3 regions of the Yokenella regensburgei genome follow, and region 1 is predicted to be linked to each of the others. Evidence: predicted binding sites of a transcription regulator. Region 1 holds the regulator's gene; each other region holds the start of a gene.
The links. Region 1 encodes Fur, which represses iron uptake genes when iron is present. Its sites were predicted from a motif close to ATAATAATGAGAACNACTATCAA; they were not measured.

Region 1 (4,274 bases):
CGGACCTTATCTTTCGCCGTCGCCAGTTTTACCTCAGCAGCAGGCGCTGGTGCCACTGCGGCTTTAACAACCGGTGCTGCAGGCTGTGCTACGGCGGAAAATTTCAGCATGCGCCGTAAAATGTCGGACGCACTCTCGCCAATGTGCTGGGTGTGGCTGGCAATGTAGCGATAGAGATCGTCATCAACTTCAATTGTTTTCATCTTCATCCAGTGCGATATCTTTTCTGAATATAAGTTGCCGGGATTATAGGGTTAAAACCCAGCAGCGGATAGCGTCAAACCAGGATGGCGGCAAAATCAAGAACAATCCCCAATCTTGCAGCCGGGCGGCAGAATGGTCACCATGATACCCTAACCCGACAGAGCGAAAAAAAGAACTTTACTATGATTTTGAATACCCGAGCGCAAACTGCACAAAACCTGCACAATAATTCTCCCATTCTGCTGGTCCATGGTTTATTCGGCAGCCTGGATAACCTTGGCATTCTCGCGCGTGACCTTATCAGCACGCACGATGTCCTTCAGGTGGACATGCGTAACCACGGACTCTCCCCTCGTTCAGCGGAGATGAACTACCCGGCGATGGCGCAGGACCTGCTGGATACCCTCGATCACCATCAGGTAGAAAAAGCGATTGTGATTGGCCATTCAATGGGTGGCAAAGCGGTAATGGCTCTCACCGCACTCGCCCCGGAGCGGGTAGAAAAGCTGGTGGCTATCGATATTGCCCCAGTGGATTATCACGTTCGTCGCCACGACGAAATTTTTGCCGCGATTAACGCCGTCACCGAGGCGGGTGCCAGCAGCCGTCAACAAGCTGCCGCCGTGATGCGCGAGCATTTAAATGAAGAAGGCGTCATTCAATTTCTGCTGAAGTCATTCGTCGATGGCGAATGGCGCTTCAACGTTCCTGTACTGTGGGATCAGTATCCGCATATTGTTGGCTGGGAAACGGTGCCTGCCTGGGATAAGCCTGCCCTGTTTATTCCTGGCGGCAATTCTCCGTATGTCACTGAAGCATATCGAAGTGAACTACTGGCGCAGTTCCCACAGGCGCGTGCTCACGTTATCGCCGGTGCCGGTCATTGGGTACATGCAGAAAAGCCCGATGCCGTGCTGCGAGCTATTCGCCGCTACCTCGATGAGGCCTGACTGACTAAAAACTCAGCGACCGCGCGCCAGAATGCCCGCGGTCGTTGGCGTGGGGGTTTCGCTGATGTATGATGGCGCGCTATCCATCCGGGCAATGGCCTGGTTGTTTGTTTCCCCGAAGTCACTCTGAATCATGGCAAAAGAACAAACGGACCGTACGACATTAGATTTGTTCGCAAACGAGCGTCGCCCGGGAAGACCGAAAACCAATCCGCTTTCGCGTGATGAACAATTACGCATCAACAAGCGCAATCAGCTCAAACGCGATAAAGTTCGCGGCCTGAAGCGTGTTGAGCTAAAACTCAACGCCGACGCCGTTGACGCGTTAAATGAACTGGCAGAAGTGCGCAATATGAGCCGCAGTGAATTGATTGAAGAGATTCTGCTGAGCCAGCTTGCCGCGCTGCGTCAGGAGATTGTCTGAAGTCTCACAAAAAACACACTTTCATGTAGCAGAGAGTGCAGTCCAGCGTTATTGCTGTTTCCGTGCACTTCCCCTCTCTGCTATGATTGCCTTATCTGTGGGCAATATGCCACCACCATATCATTAAGTTTCAAGAGGTTATTTTACTCATGGCAATCGTAGGCATCTTTTTCGGCAGCGACACTGGTAACACCGAAAATATCGCAAAGATGATTCAAAAACAGCTCGGCAAAGACGTCGCTGAAGTGCATGACATTGCCAAGAGCAGCAAAGAAGATCTGCAAGGTTTCGATATCCTGCTGCTCGGCATTCCAACCTGGTACTACGGTGAAGCACAGTGTGACTGGGATGATTTCTTCCCGACGCTGGAAGAAGTCGACTTCAACGGTAAGCTGGTGGCGCTGTTTGGCTGTGGCGACCAGGAAGATTACGCAGAATACTTCTGTGATGCGCTGGGAACTATCCGCGACATCATTGAACCGCGCGGCGCGGCGATCGTGGGTCACTGGCCAACGGCGGGCTACCACTTTGAAGCATCCAAAGGTCTGGCTGATGACGATCACTTCGTGGGTCTGGCTATCGATGAAGACCGTCAGCCTGAGCTGACCGCTGAGCGTGTTGAGAAGTGGGTAAACCAGGTTGCCGCTGAGCTGAATCTCGAAGCTATCAAGAACGCGTGATTTGAAAGCGGTGCAACAGATAAGTTGCGCCGCATTAATAGATAAAAGCAATCAAATTAATCGCTACATTTTTTTAACTTTTCAGCGCTTATCTGTACAATATCCTCTGATTTGACGAGGTACATTGGCAGCTTTGCCGATAGTCATTCGTTTTTGAAAGTATACGATGTCAGGTACTTGCAGTTAGTGTTTAACCATGACAATTCTATACCCGAATATTTAGCTACAGGACAGATTCCGCATGACTGACAATAATACCGCATTAAAGAAGGCTGGCCTGAAAGTCACGCTTCCACGGTTAAAGATTCTGGAGGTCCTGCAGGGCCCGGACAACCACCATGTCAGTGCGGAAGACTTATATAAACGTCTGATTGACATGGGCGAAGAGATTGGACTGGCAACAGTCTATCGCGTTCTGAATCAGTTTGACGACGCCGGCATTGTTACCCGCCATAATTTCGAAGGCGGTAAATCCGTATTCGAGCTGACCCAGCAGCACCATCACGATCACCTGATCTGCCTGGACTGCGGGAAAGTCATTGAATTCAGTGATGATTCGATTGAAGCGCGTCAACGTGAAATCGCCGCTAAACACGGTATTCGCCTCACCAATCACAGCCTGTACCTGTACGGTCACTGTGCGGAAGGTGATTGCCGCGAAGATGATCATGCCCACGACGGGAAATAATCTTCAGCACTCCTGAAGCCAGCGACGCCGCTGGCTTTTTTATTTCAGCGACTGAAAAGCAAAAGACCCGCGATGCGGGTCTTTTTTTGTTGCAACTACGGCTGAATCAGTTGTTGTTACTGCGAATTTCCTGCCAGATGCGATCGCATTTCGCTTTAACCGCCTGGTCGTTACCGGTACGGGTCGCCAGGATGCACTGCTGATAGTCCAGCGTGCGCACGGTTTCCTGATTAGCAAACTGCTCATGCGCCTTATCTTTTTTCAGCACATCCAGCACGCTTTGACAGGCAGAAATTTTGTCCGGATTACCTTCCGCCGTATTGATACAGGCGCTATAAGCTTCTTTCAGCTTGCTGTCTTCTTTAGGTGCAGGCGGTTGCGCACAGGCAACCAGACCCGAGGCCATCACAGCAATAAGAATGAGTTTTTTCATCATGTCGTCCTTATGTCAGGAGCGAGTCTCCCCGCCCCTGCCTGCATCAGAAAATGGTGAACGGAGCGATGACCATAAACTTCACGTCGCGCTCATCCTGGAAGATGTTGCCGTAACCGCCGCCCCAGCTTGGGATATCGGAGTGGTTGTCGTACTGAGTGAAGTGCAGTTTAAACAGCGTCCCTTTCGCACGACCTTCCTGTACGGTGTACATCGCATCAAGGCTGTAAGCCGACTCTTTAATTTTGTTAGACGCGTAATCTTCACGCTGACCGGCGCTGTTGATAAACCAGTCCGCTGGCTTGGCATCCCACGCATAGACGTAAGACGCACCTACCGCCCAGCCCGGCATATCCCAGTTCTTCAGGTCATACATGGCGCCGAAGAACACCGCTTTTTCACCGTTGGCGTTGAAGTCTGAGCGGTTATCCCACCAGATATCCAGACGACCGTTAGAGGAAGCGTAAGTTGGAGTCATGCGCTGCAGGAAGTAGCCCTGCTGGCCTTCCGCCTTCACCCAGGTTCCTTCCAGACGCAGGTCAACGACGTCAGCGACTTTGTAGCCGAAGGTCAACGCCTGCAGCCAGGCAGTACCGTCATAGATGTCGTTGATAGTGTTGTTAGCGACTTTATCGCGCGCGCCGTAGAACTGGTAGCTGGTAGAAAGCGGGGTACCGGCAACATCAAATTTGTAGCTGGCTTTAGCAAAGTACTGATCGACAAAACCTTGTGCCTGACCGAAAGCGGCTTCCAGCACCAGGTTGTTTTTAAAGTCGTACTTAGCACCGATGGAGTGCAGGTAGTCGACTTTGGTTTTCTTATCGTTCTGGTAGAAATTGTCGGTCTCAAGGTGCCATGGCGCCTTGTACTCGTTGGTCCACATGTAGGAGAAGCT
Region 2 (4,274 bases), 1.1 Mb from region 1:
TTATTTAATAGATGGTGAGATTACTCATGGTGCTATTGTTTCAGTGAGATGTTGTGATTGATAGCGGAAACGATGGTGATGCTAACAAGATGCGCCTTAATGAAGTTAAGGCGCTTATCAAGAGATTTATTGTATGATTAAATCAGACGGTACAATTTGTTCATGGTGCACCAGCGGTGTTTATAATCAGCGGTTGGGCGCCCAAAGCTAAATCTTAGTTTTTTACAAGTGTCGGTGGCAGTATTCTGTGCGCTCATGATATTCGTCCATAGTGAGATAGTTCCAATGGGGTGCCAATCCAGTTCCATAGCACGACCGGAGTTTACATAATCAAAATACACGGTAGTGTTGTCGCTTTGGCTGGCAATAAGTTGAGTAGCGCAAGGGGAACCATTGTATTCAAGCACGTTTCCAACAAATATGTTTGGTATGGAGTTGAAAATATCAAGTACAACACTTTTGTTAATGTGACTTCCTCGGCGCATAAAATACAATTCATCAAAAATATCGACATATTCTTCTCGGGAGTACTCCGAGATGCTTTTAATAGTCCCTCCTGCTTCAATAAATTTCCTTAGCTCTCGCTTTCTGGTTTGTCGCGTTTTTGATGATGGTTGTTTAACGATGCATACCCTTCGCTTTGCATTGAACAGGTGGCTTTTGTTGATGATTCTCTGCGTGTTTGCGCCTGAAAGGTGTTTGGTTTTAAATGGTAAGTAAACAACCTCTTCGCTAATGGGTAATATTATCTCATCGAAATTTAGAGGGTAAATTTTTAGGCCATACTTCATTACTGCCTTTGGTTCACCTGCTATGTATTTATTATTCCAGACGCAGATTGCACCATCAATATCACCAGCGTTATTTCTGTGGGCGTAGTAGGATTCATTCAGAGTGAACCGGTTATGAAGAAAAGCCAAAACATTTGGATTGCTGATAATATTTCCTCCAAATTTATTAAATGTAATATCGTAATCCTGACTATCTATCTCATGCCAACCAAAAAAGTTCTTTATAATATTCATAAGTTAAAGTGTTATGTGTTTAGAATATATTGGCGAGCTAAATGTTTTTACCGCTTGTTATCACACTTAGATAAAAACGTCCTGAGCATCTATAAACCAATGAATAACAACGAATGCCAGTCGACAAGTAACCCGATTGGGAGCCACATGTGTCAAATCCTTGTGTTGTATATTATTACGGTATGGGTAATTGACTTTTCTATCAAATAAATAAGAACGATCAATTTTTCTTAATCGATCGTTTATAACGATCAATCTTTGATTATTAGTGCGTTTTTCTGATTCTAATGAATGATTGTTAGCCATCAGATTCAATGGAAAAATAGAACATCTCTCACAGTGTGAATAATCAGAACACTTTGCAATCCAGAATCAACTCCGTTGGCTGGCTATTATCCTGATTCCGCCAAGCGACTTTTCCGCTTACCCTCCTTCGTTTTTATAGTAATGAAAGAGGGCTGGTCTGAGACGAGTTTGGGGGGCATATTGGGGGCATATTGGGGCTTGGGGGCGCATTTTGGGGCGAAAAAATGTCCAATATTGCCCGCTATTGTCCGGTGAGCGATTTACATAACCCCATGATCTCTCTATAACTTCCTGATTTTTGGCATTTTGAGGGATCTATCAGACAAATAGGTATTTTCAATACATTTTTATCACATCCTGGTTTTACGCCGATAACCTCCGCTAAAGTCATTATTTATCAATCTATTGAACAAAATTCGCCGGTCCTGTTAAGCCCTGTAACAGGGTCTATGCTTAATAAAAGCCACTGAAACAGCCCATTTGCCGGAAAGCCCCTGCTGGCAAGGGGTTGAAGTGATAATCATTATCACTACCATAGAGTCATGGCCCTGGTGGCTTCAACACATGAGGTGGACTATGGATGTACATTCAGGAACCTTCGATCCCAATGACTTTGCCTGGCAAGGACTCAGCCTGACGCCTGAGGCCGCGGCCCACGTCCGCGAGCTGGTGCAAAAAAATCCCGGCATGCTGGGCATGCGGCTCGGCGTGAAGCAGACCGGGTGCGCCGGTTTTGGCTACGTGCTGGATACGGTCAGTCAACCGAATGACGACGATCTGCTGTTCGAAACCGACGGCGCGAAGCTGTATGTATCGCTGAAAGCGATGCCGTTCATTGATGGTACCGTCGTGGATTATGTCCGCGAGGGGTTAAACCAGTTGTTTAAGTTCCATAACCCGAAAGCACAGCACGAATGTGGCTGTGGCGAAAGTTTTGGGGTGCAGGCGGAGTAATTATGTCTCGTAATACTGAAGCAACTGACGATGTCAAAAGCTGGACCGGCGGTCCACTGAATTATAAAGAAGGGTTCTTTACCCAGCTTAAAACCGACGAGCTGGCCAAAGGCATTAACGAAGAGGTGGTGCGTGCTATCTCTGCAAAACGTAATGAGCCGGAGTGGATGCTCGAATTTCGCCTGAATGCGTTTCGTGCATGGCAGGAGATGGAGGAGCCGCACTGGCTGAAGGCGCATTATGACAAACTGAACTATCAGGATTACAGCTATTACTCGGCGCCATCGTGCGGTAACTGCGATGAAACCTGTGCCTCTGAGCCGGGCGCGGTACAGCAGACCGGAGCAAATACCTTTCTGACCAGTGAAGTCGAGGACGCATTCAATCAGCTGGGGGTTCCGGTCCGTGAAGGGCGAGAAGTGGCAGTCGATGCCATTTTTGACTCGGTGTCCGTCGCGACCACCTACCGTGAGAAACTGGCGGAGCAGGGGATCATCTTCTGTTCCTTCGGCGAAGCGATCCACGATCACCCTGAGCTTGTGAAAAAATATCTTGGCACCGTGGTGCCGGGGAACGACAACTTCTTTGCCGCACTCAACGCGGCGGTTGCTTCAGACGGCACGTTTATTTATGTGCCGAAGGGCGTGCGCTGCCCGATGGAGCTCTCAACCTATTTTCGCATCAACGCTGAGAAAACCGGCCAGTTCGAACGCACGATTCTGGTGGCGGACGAAGGCAGCTATGTGAGCTATATCGAAGGCTGCTCCGCCCCGGTGCGCGACAGCTACCAGCTGCACGCGGCGGTGGTGGAAGTCATCATCCATCGCGATGCGGAGGTGAAATACTCCACGGTGCAGAACTGGTTCCCGGGCGACAACAATACCGGCGGGATCCTCAACTTCGTCACCAAGCGTGCGCTGTGCGAAGGCGAGAACAGCAAAATGTCGTGGACCCAGTCGGAGACCGGCTCTGCCATTACCTGGAAATACCCGAGCTGCATCCTGCGCGGGGATAACTCGATTGGTGAGTTTTTCTCGGTGGCGCTGACTAGCGGGCATCAGCAGGCTGATACCGGTACCAAAATGATCCACATCGGCAAGAACACCCGATCGACCATTATCTCGAAAGGGATCTCCGCCGGGCACAGCCAGAACAGCTATCGCGGCTTAGTGAAAATCATGCCAACCGCGACCAACGCGCGCAACTTTACCCAGTGCGACTCCATGCTGATTGGCCCAGACTGCGGGGCGCATACTTTCCCCTACGTCGAGTGTCGCAACAACAGCGCACAGCTTGAGCACGAAGCCACCACGTCGCGGATCGGTGAAGATCAGCTGTTTTACTGCCTGCAGCGTGGGATCTCAGAAGATGATGCCATCTCGATGATCGTCAACGGCTTCTGTAAGGATGTCTTCTCAGAGCTGCCGCTGGAATTTGCCGTGGAAGCGCAGAAATTGCTGGCGATAAGCCTTGAACACAGCGTCGGTTAAGGATTAAGGGAACACTATGTTAAGTATTAAAAATTTGCAGGTTGCCGTTGAAGATAAAGAGATCCTGCGCGGGCTGAGTCTTGAGGTCCGCCCGGGTGAAGTGCACGCCATCATGGGGCCGAACGGCTCCGGGAAGAGTACGCTTTCAGCAACGCTTGCCGGGCGCGAAGATTATGAAGTGACCGGCGGAACGGTAGAGTTTCACGGTAAAGATTTACTTGAATTGTCACCGGAAGACCGGGCCGGTGAAGGGATCTTCATGGCTTTTCAGTATCCTGTGGAAATCCCAGGCGTCAGCAACCAGTTCTTCCTGCAAACGGCGCTTAACGCGGTGCGTCAGTATCGGGGCCTGGAGGCGCTCGATCGCTTCGATTTTCAGGATCTGATGGAAGATAAAATCAAACTGCTGAAAATGCCGGAAGATCTGCTGACCCGTTCGGTGAACGTGGGCTTCTCGGGCGGGGAGAAAAAGCGTAATGATATCCTGCAGATGGCGGTC
Region 3 (4,274 bases), 1.6 Mb from region 1:
ATGGGCCTCGCCTATCTGACCCCGATGACGGTGTTTGATACTTTCGGTATTGTTTCCGGCGTGAGCAATGGTCACGTTCCGGCTTCTTACTTGCTGGCACTGGCGGGCGTGTTATTTACCGCTATCAGCTACGGCAAGCTGGTGCGTCAGTTCCCGCAGGCGGGTTCTGCCTACACCTATGCACAAAAAGCAATCAACCCCCACGTAGGCTTTATGGTCGGCTGGTCGTCGCTGCTGGATTATCTGTTCCTGCCGATGATTAACGTCCTGTTGGCAAAAATCTATCTCTCCGCGCTGTTCCCGGGCGTTCCGCCGTGGGTCTGGGTCGTGGGTTTTGTGGCCATTCTGACCGCCGCGAACCTGAAAAGCGTTAACCTGGTGGCCAACTTCAACGCGCTGTTTGTGTTGGTGCAGGTCGCGATTATCGTGGTGTTTATCTATCTGGTGGTGGATGGCCTGCATAAAGGCGAGGGCGTCGGCACCGTGTGGTCGCTGCAGCCGTTTATCAGCCAGAACGCGCATCTCATCCCCATCATCACCGGGGCGACGATAGTCTGCTTCTCGTTCCTCGGCTTTGATGCGGTAACGACGCTCTCGGAAGAGACGCCGGATGCTGCACGGACTATCCCGAAGGCGATTTTCCTGACCGCGCTGTACGGTGGGCTTATCTTCATCGCCGCCTCGTTCTTTATGCAGTTGTTCTTCCCGGATATCAGCCGCTTTAAAGATCCTGATGCCGCGCTGCCGGAGATTGCTCTGTACGTCGGCGGGAAGCTGTTCCAGTCTATCTTCCTGTGCACCACCTTCGTCAACACGCTGGCCTCGGGCCTGGCGTCGCACGCCAGCGTCTCGCGTCTGCTGTACGTGATGGGGCGTGATAACGTCTTCCCGGAGAAGTACTTCGGCTACGTGCATCCGAAGTGGCGCACCCCGGCGCTGAACGTGATTATGGTCGGGATTGTGGCACTGTCGGCGCTGTTCTTCGATCTGGTGACCGCAACGGCACTGATTAACTTCGGTGCGCTGGTGGCGTTTACCTTCGTGAACCTGTCGGTGTTCAACCACTTCTGGCGTCGTGAAGGGCGTAACAAGACCTGGCTTGATAAGCTGCACTACTTTGTGCTGCCGCTTATCGGTGCTGCTACCGTCGCGGTGCTGTGGATTAACCTCGAAGTGACGTCGCTGACCCTTGGCCTCGTGTGGGCCGGTGTCGGGATTGTCTACCTTGGCTGGTTGACTCAGCGCTTCCGTAAGCCGCCGCCGCAGTTCGATCGCACGAAAGCGGAGCAGGCCTGGGAGTCGTAAGCGTCGGGATTTTCACCACATTTTGCCAATAATTGTGCATTGTGGAGAATAAAGCGGCAAACGACAGAAAATGTGAAAACAGGCTTTGACAAGCCGGGGGCGCGTCGATAATATGCGCCCCGTTCACACGATTCCTCTGTAGTTCAGTCGGTAGAACGGCGGACTGTTAATCCGTATGTCACTGGTTCGAGTCCAGTCAGAGGAGCCATATTTAAGAAGCCCGCTTAAGGAAACTTAAGCGGGCTTTTTGCTTTCCAGGAATTACCCCTTCCCATTTCAAATGATATTAATTATCATTAGCAAATAACAATTATTATTATATAAAAACAATCTGGCAAGGATGTGGGCTTAACGACAACAGCTTAACGTTAGGCATTTTTTAGGGAATGGGTATGAGAGTTAACAAGATCCTCTGGCCAATAACTGCGGTACTGGTAGGGCTGAATAGCCCGCTTTCCGTGGCGAAATCCTCCGACGACAGCAGCGAAACCATGGTAGTTGAATCCACCGCCGAGCAAGTATTAAAACAACAGCCAGGCGTTTCGATTATTACTCGCGAAGATATTGAAAAGAACCCGCCGGTCAACGATCTCTCTGAGATCATTCGCAAGATGCCGGGGGTTAACCTCACCGGCAACAGCGCCTCGGGCACGCGCGGTAATAACCGCCAGATTGATATTCGTGGCATGGGGCCAGAAAACACCTTAGTGCTGATTGACGGCGTGCCGGTCACGTCGCGCAACTCGGTACGCTACAGCTGGCGTGGCGAGCGTGACACCCGCGGTGACACCAACTGGGTGCCGCCCGAGCAGGTGGAACGCATTGAAGTTATCCGTGGGCCTGCCGCCGCGCGCTACGGATCTGGTGCCGCAGGCGGGGTGGTGAATATCATCACCAAACGCCCGACCAACGACTGGCACGGCTCGCTGTCGCTTTACACCAACCAGCCGGAAAACAGCAAAGAGGGCGATACCCGACGCGGGAACTTCAGCCTCAGCGGCCCGCTGGCCGGCGATGCGCTGACGATGCGCCTGTACGGTAACCTGAACAGAACCGATGCCGACAGCTGGGACATCAACTCCTCCGCCGGAAGCAAAAACGCCGCCGGGCGGGAAGGGGTGACCAACAAAGATATTAACGGCGTCTTTTCATGGAAAATGACCCCGCAGCAGATCCTCGATTTTGAAGCGGGATACAGTCGGCAGGGAAATATCTACGCGGGTGATACGCAGAACAGTTCTTCCAGCGCGGTGACCAAAAATCTGGCGCAGTCCGGGCAGGAAACCAACCGTCTGTATCGGCAGAATTATGGTCTTACCCATAACGGGATCTGGGACTGGGGCCAGAGCCGCCTGGGGTTCTACTATGAAAAAACGAACAATACCCGCATGGACGAGGGGCTTTCCGGCGGCGGCGAGGGGCGCATTACCAACGACCAGCAGTTCACCACCAACCGCCTGACCTCGTATCGCACCAGCGGTGAGCTGAACTTCCCGATGAGACTGCTGTTCGAGCAAACGCTCACCGTCGGTGCCGAGTGGAACCGCGATGAGCTCGACGATCCGTCCTCGACGGGCCTGACGGTGAAGGATAATAACATTGGCGGGATCTCCGGCTCGGCGGCCAATCGTAGCAGCAAGAATAAGTCGGAAATCAGCGCGCTGTACGTTGAAGACAACATCGAGCCCGTTGCCGGGAGCAACATTATTCCGGGCCTGCGCTTTGATTATCTGAGCGAATCCGGCGGCAACTTCAGCCCGAGCCTCAACCTGTCTCAGGAGCTGGGGGAATACGTCAAAGTGAAGGCGGGGATCGCCCGGGCCTTTAAAGCGCCGAACCTGTATCAGACCAGCGAGGGGTATCTGCTCTTCTCAAAAGGCAACGGATGCCCGAAAGATATCACGTCGGGTGGCTGCTACCTTCTCGGCAATAAAAACCTCGATCCGGAAATCAGTATCAACAAAGAGATCGGACTGGAATTAGCCGTAGACGATTACCACGCCAGCCTGACCTATTTCCGCAACGACTATCAGAATAAGATTGTCGCCGGTGACAACGTTATTGGTAAAACCTCCTCCGGGGCTTATATCCTGCAGTGGCAGAACGGCGGGAAAGCGCTGATTGAAGGGCTTGAAGCCAGCATGGCCATTCCGCTGGTGGAGGATCGTCTGAGCTGGAATACCAACGCCACCTATATGATAACCTCCGAGCAAAAGGACACCGGGAACCCGTTATCCATCATTCCGAAATATACAGTGAATACCTCTCTCGACTGGAATATCACCAGCGCGCTTTCCGCTGGCGTTAACTGGACGCTGTACGGCAAACAAAAACCGCGTACTCATGCGGAATCGCGTAGTGAAGATACCGGGGGGCTTTCCGGCAAAGAGTTAGGTGCGTATTCGCTGGTGGGCACCAACGTGAATTACGATATTAATAAGAACCTGCGTCTTAACGTGGGTATCAGTAATATCTTCGATAAACAGATCTATCGCTCCACCGAAGGGGCAAATACCTATAACGAACCGGGCCGGGCTTATTATGCCGGGGTGACGGCGTCGTTCTGATGGCTGATGCCCGCCGGTGGCGGGCATCTTTCCTGGAGCAGAATTAAAGACAGGCGGCTTTTTGAGTCGCCGGTTCGCGGCTGATATCGAGCAGCGCACGCTGGAAAGAGACGTTAAACATTGGCCCGTGACCGAGTCCCGGGTAATCCACGTACGCGGTGTTAACCCCCTTGCTCTCAAGGGTGGTGACGGTGGCGTGGACTTTTTGCAGGATCTCGACCATCTGATTTTGTCTGCTGTCTCCGGTTGAGGCCGAGCCTTCCATAATTATCAGATTCTTATGGCAGTACTGCGCCGGGTTGACCGTCGTAAGGCGGTTTAACAGGGCAAAATTATCCCTGCTGAGCGACGGGCTGGCGCTGTAGTACTGATGAAAGAACGATGACGATAACCACGATCCGA

Region 2: sufA (Fe-S cluster assembly scaffold SufA) is a predicted target of Fur. The motif match lies at 1,845-1,867, and genes of this name have one in related genera.
Region 3: C7387_RS02690 (TonB-dependent siderophore receptor) is a predicted target of Fur. The motif match lies at 1,586-1,608, and genes of this name have one in related genera.

What each region holds. Positions count from the first base shown of each region.
Region 1 covers NZ_RBIZ01000003.1:2,159,695-2,163,968, forward strand. The annotation lists gene seqA (replication initiation negative regulator SeqA) at 1-203, opposite strand, end outside; gene ybfF (esterase) at 387-1,154, shown strand; gene ybfE (LexA regulated protein) at 1,288-1,578, shown strand; gene fldA (flavodoxin FldA) at 1,728-2,258, shown strand; gene fur (ferric iron uptake transcriptional regulator) at 2,500-2,946, shown strand; gene C7387_RS10585 (ChiQ/YbfN family lipoprotein) at 3,053-3,379, opposite strand; gene chiP (chitoporin ChiP) at 3,426-4,274, opposite strand, start outside.
Region 2 covers NZ_RBIZ01000003.1:1,023,286-1,027,559, forward strand. The annotation lists gene C7387_RS05135 (GNAT family protein) at 138-1,025, opposite strand; gene sufA (Fe-S cluster assembly scaffold SufA) at 1,908-2,285, shown strand; gene sufB (Fe-S cluster assembly protein SufB) at 2,288-3,775, shown strand; gene sufC (Fe-S cluster assembly ATPase SufC) at 3,792-4,274, shown strand, end outside.
Region 3 covers NZ_RBIZ01000003.1:558,566-562,839, forward strand. The annotation lists gene C7387_RS02680 (APC family permease) at 1-1,305, shown strand, start outside; tRNA gene C7387_RS02685 (tRNA-Asn) at 1,438-1,513, shown strand; gene C7387_RS02690 (TonB-dependent siderophore receptor) at 1,698-3,872, shown strand; gene C7387_RS02695 (alpha/beta hydrolase) at 3,916-4,274, opposite strand, start outside.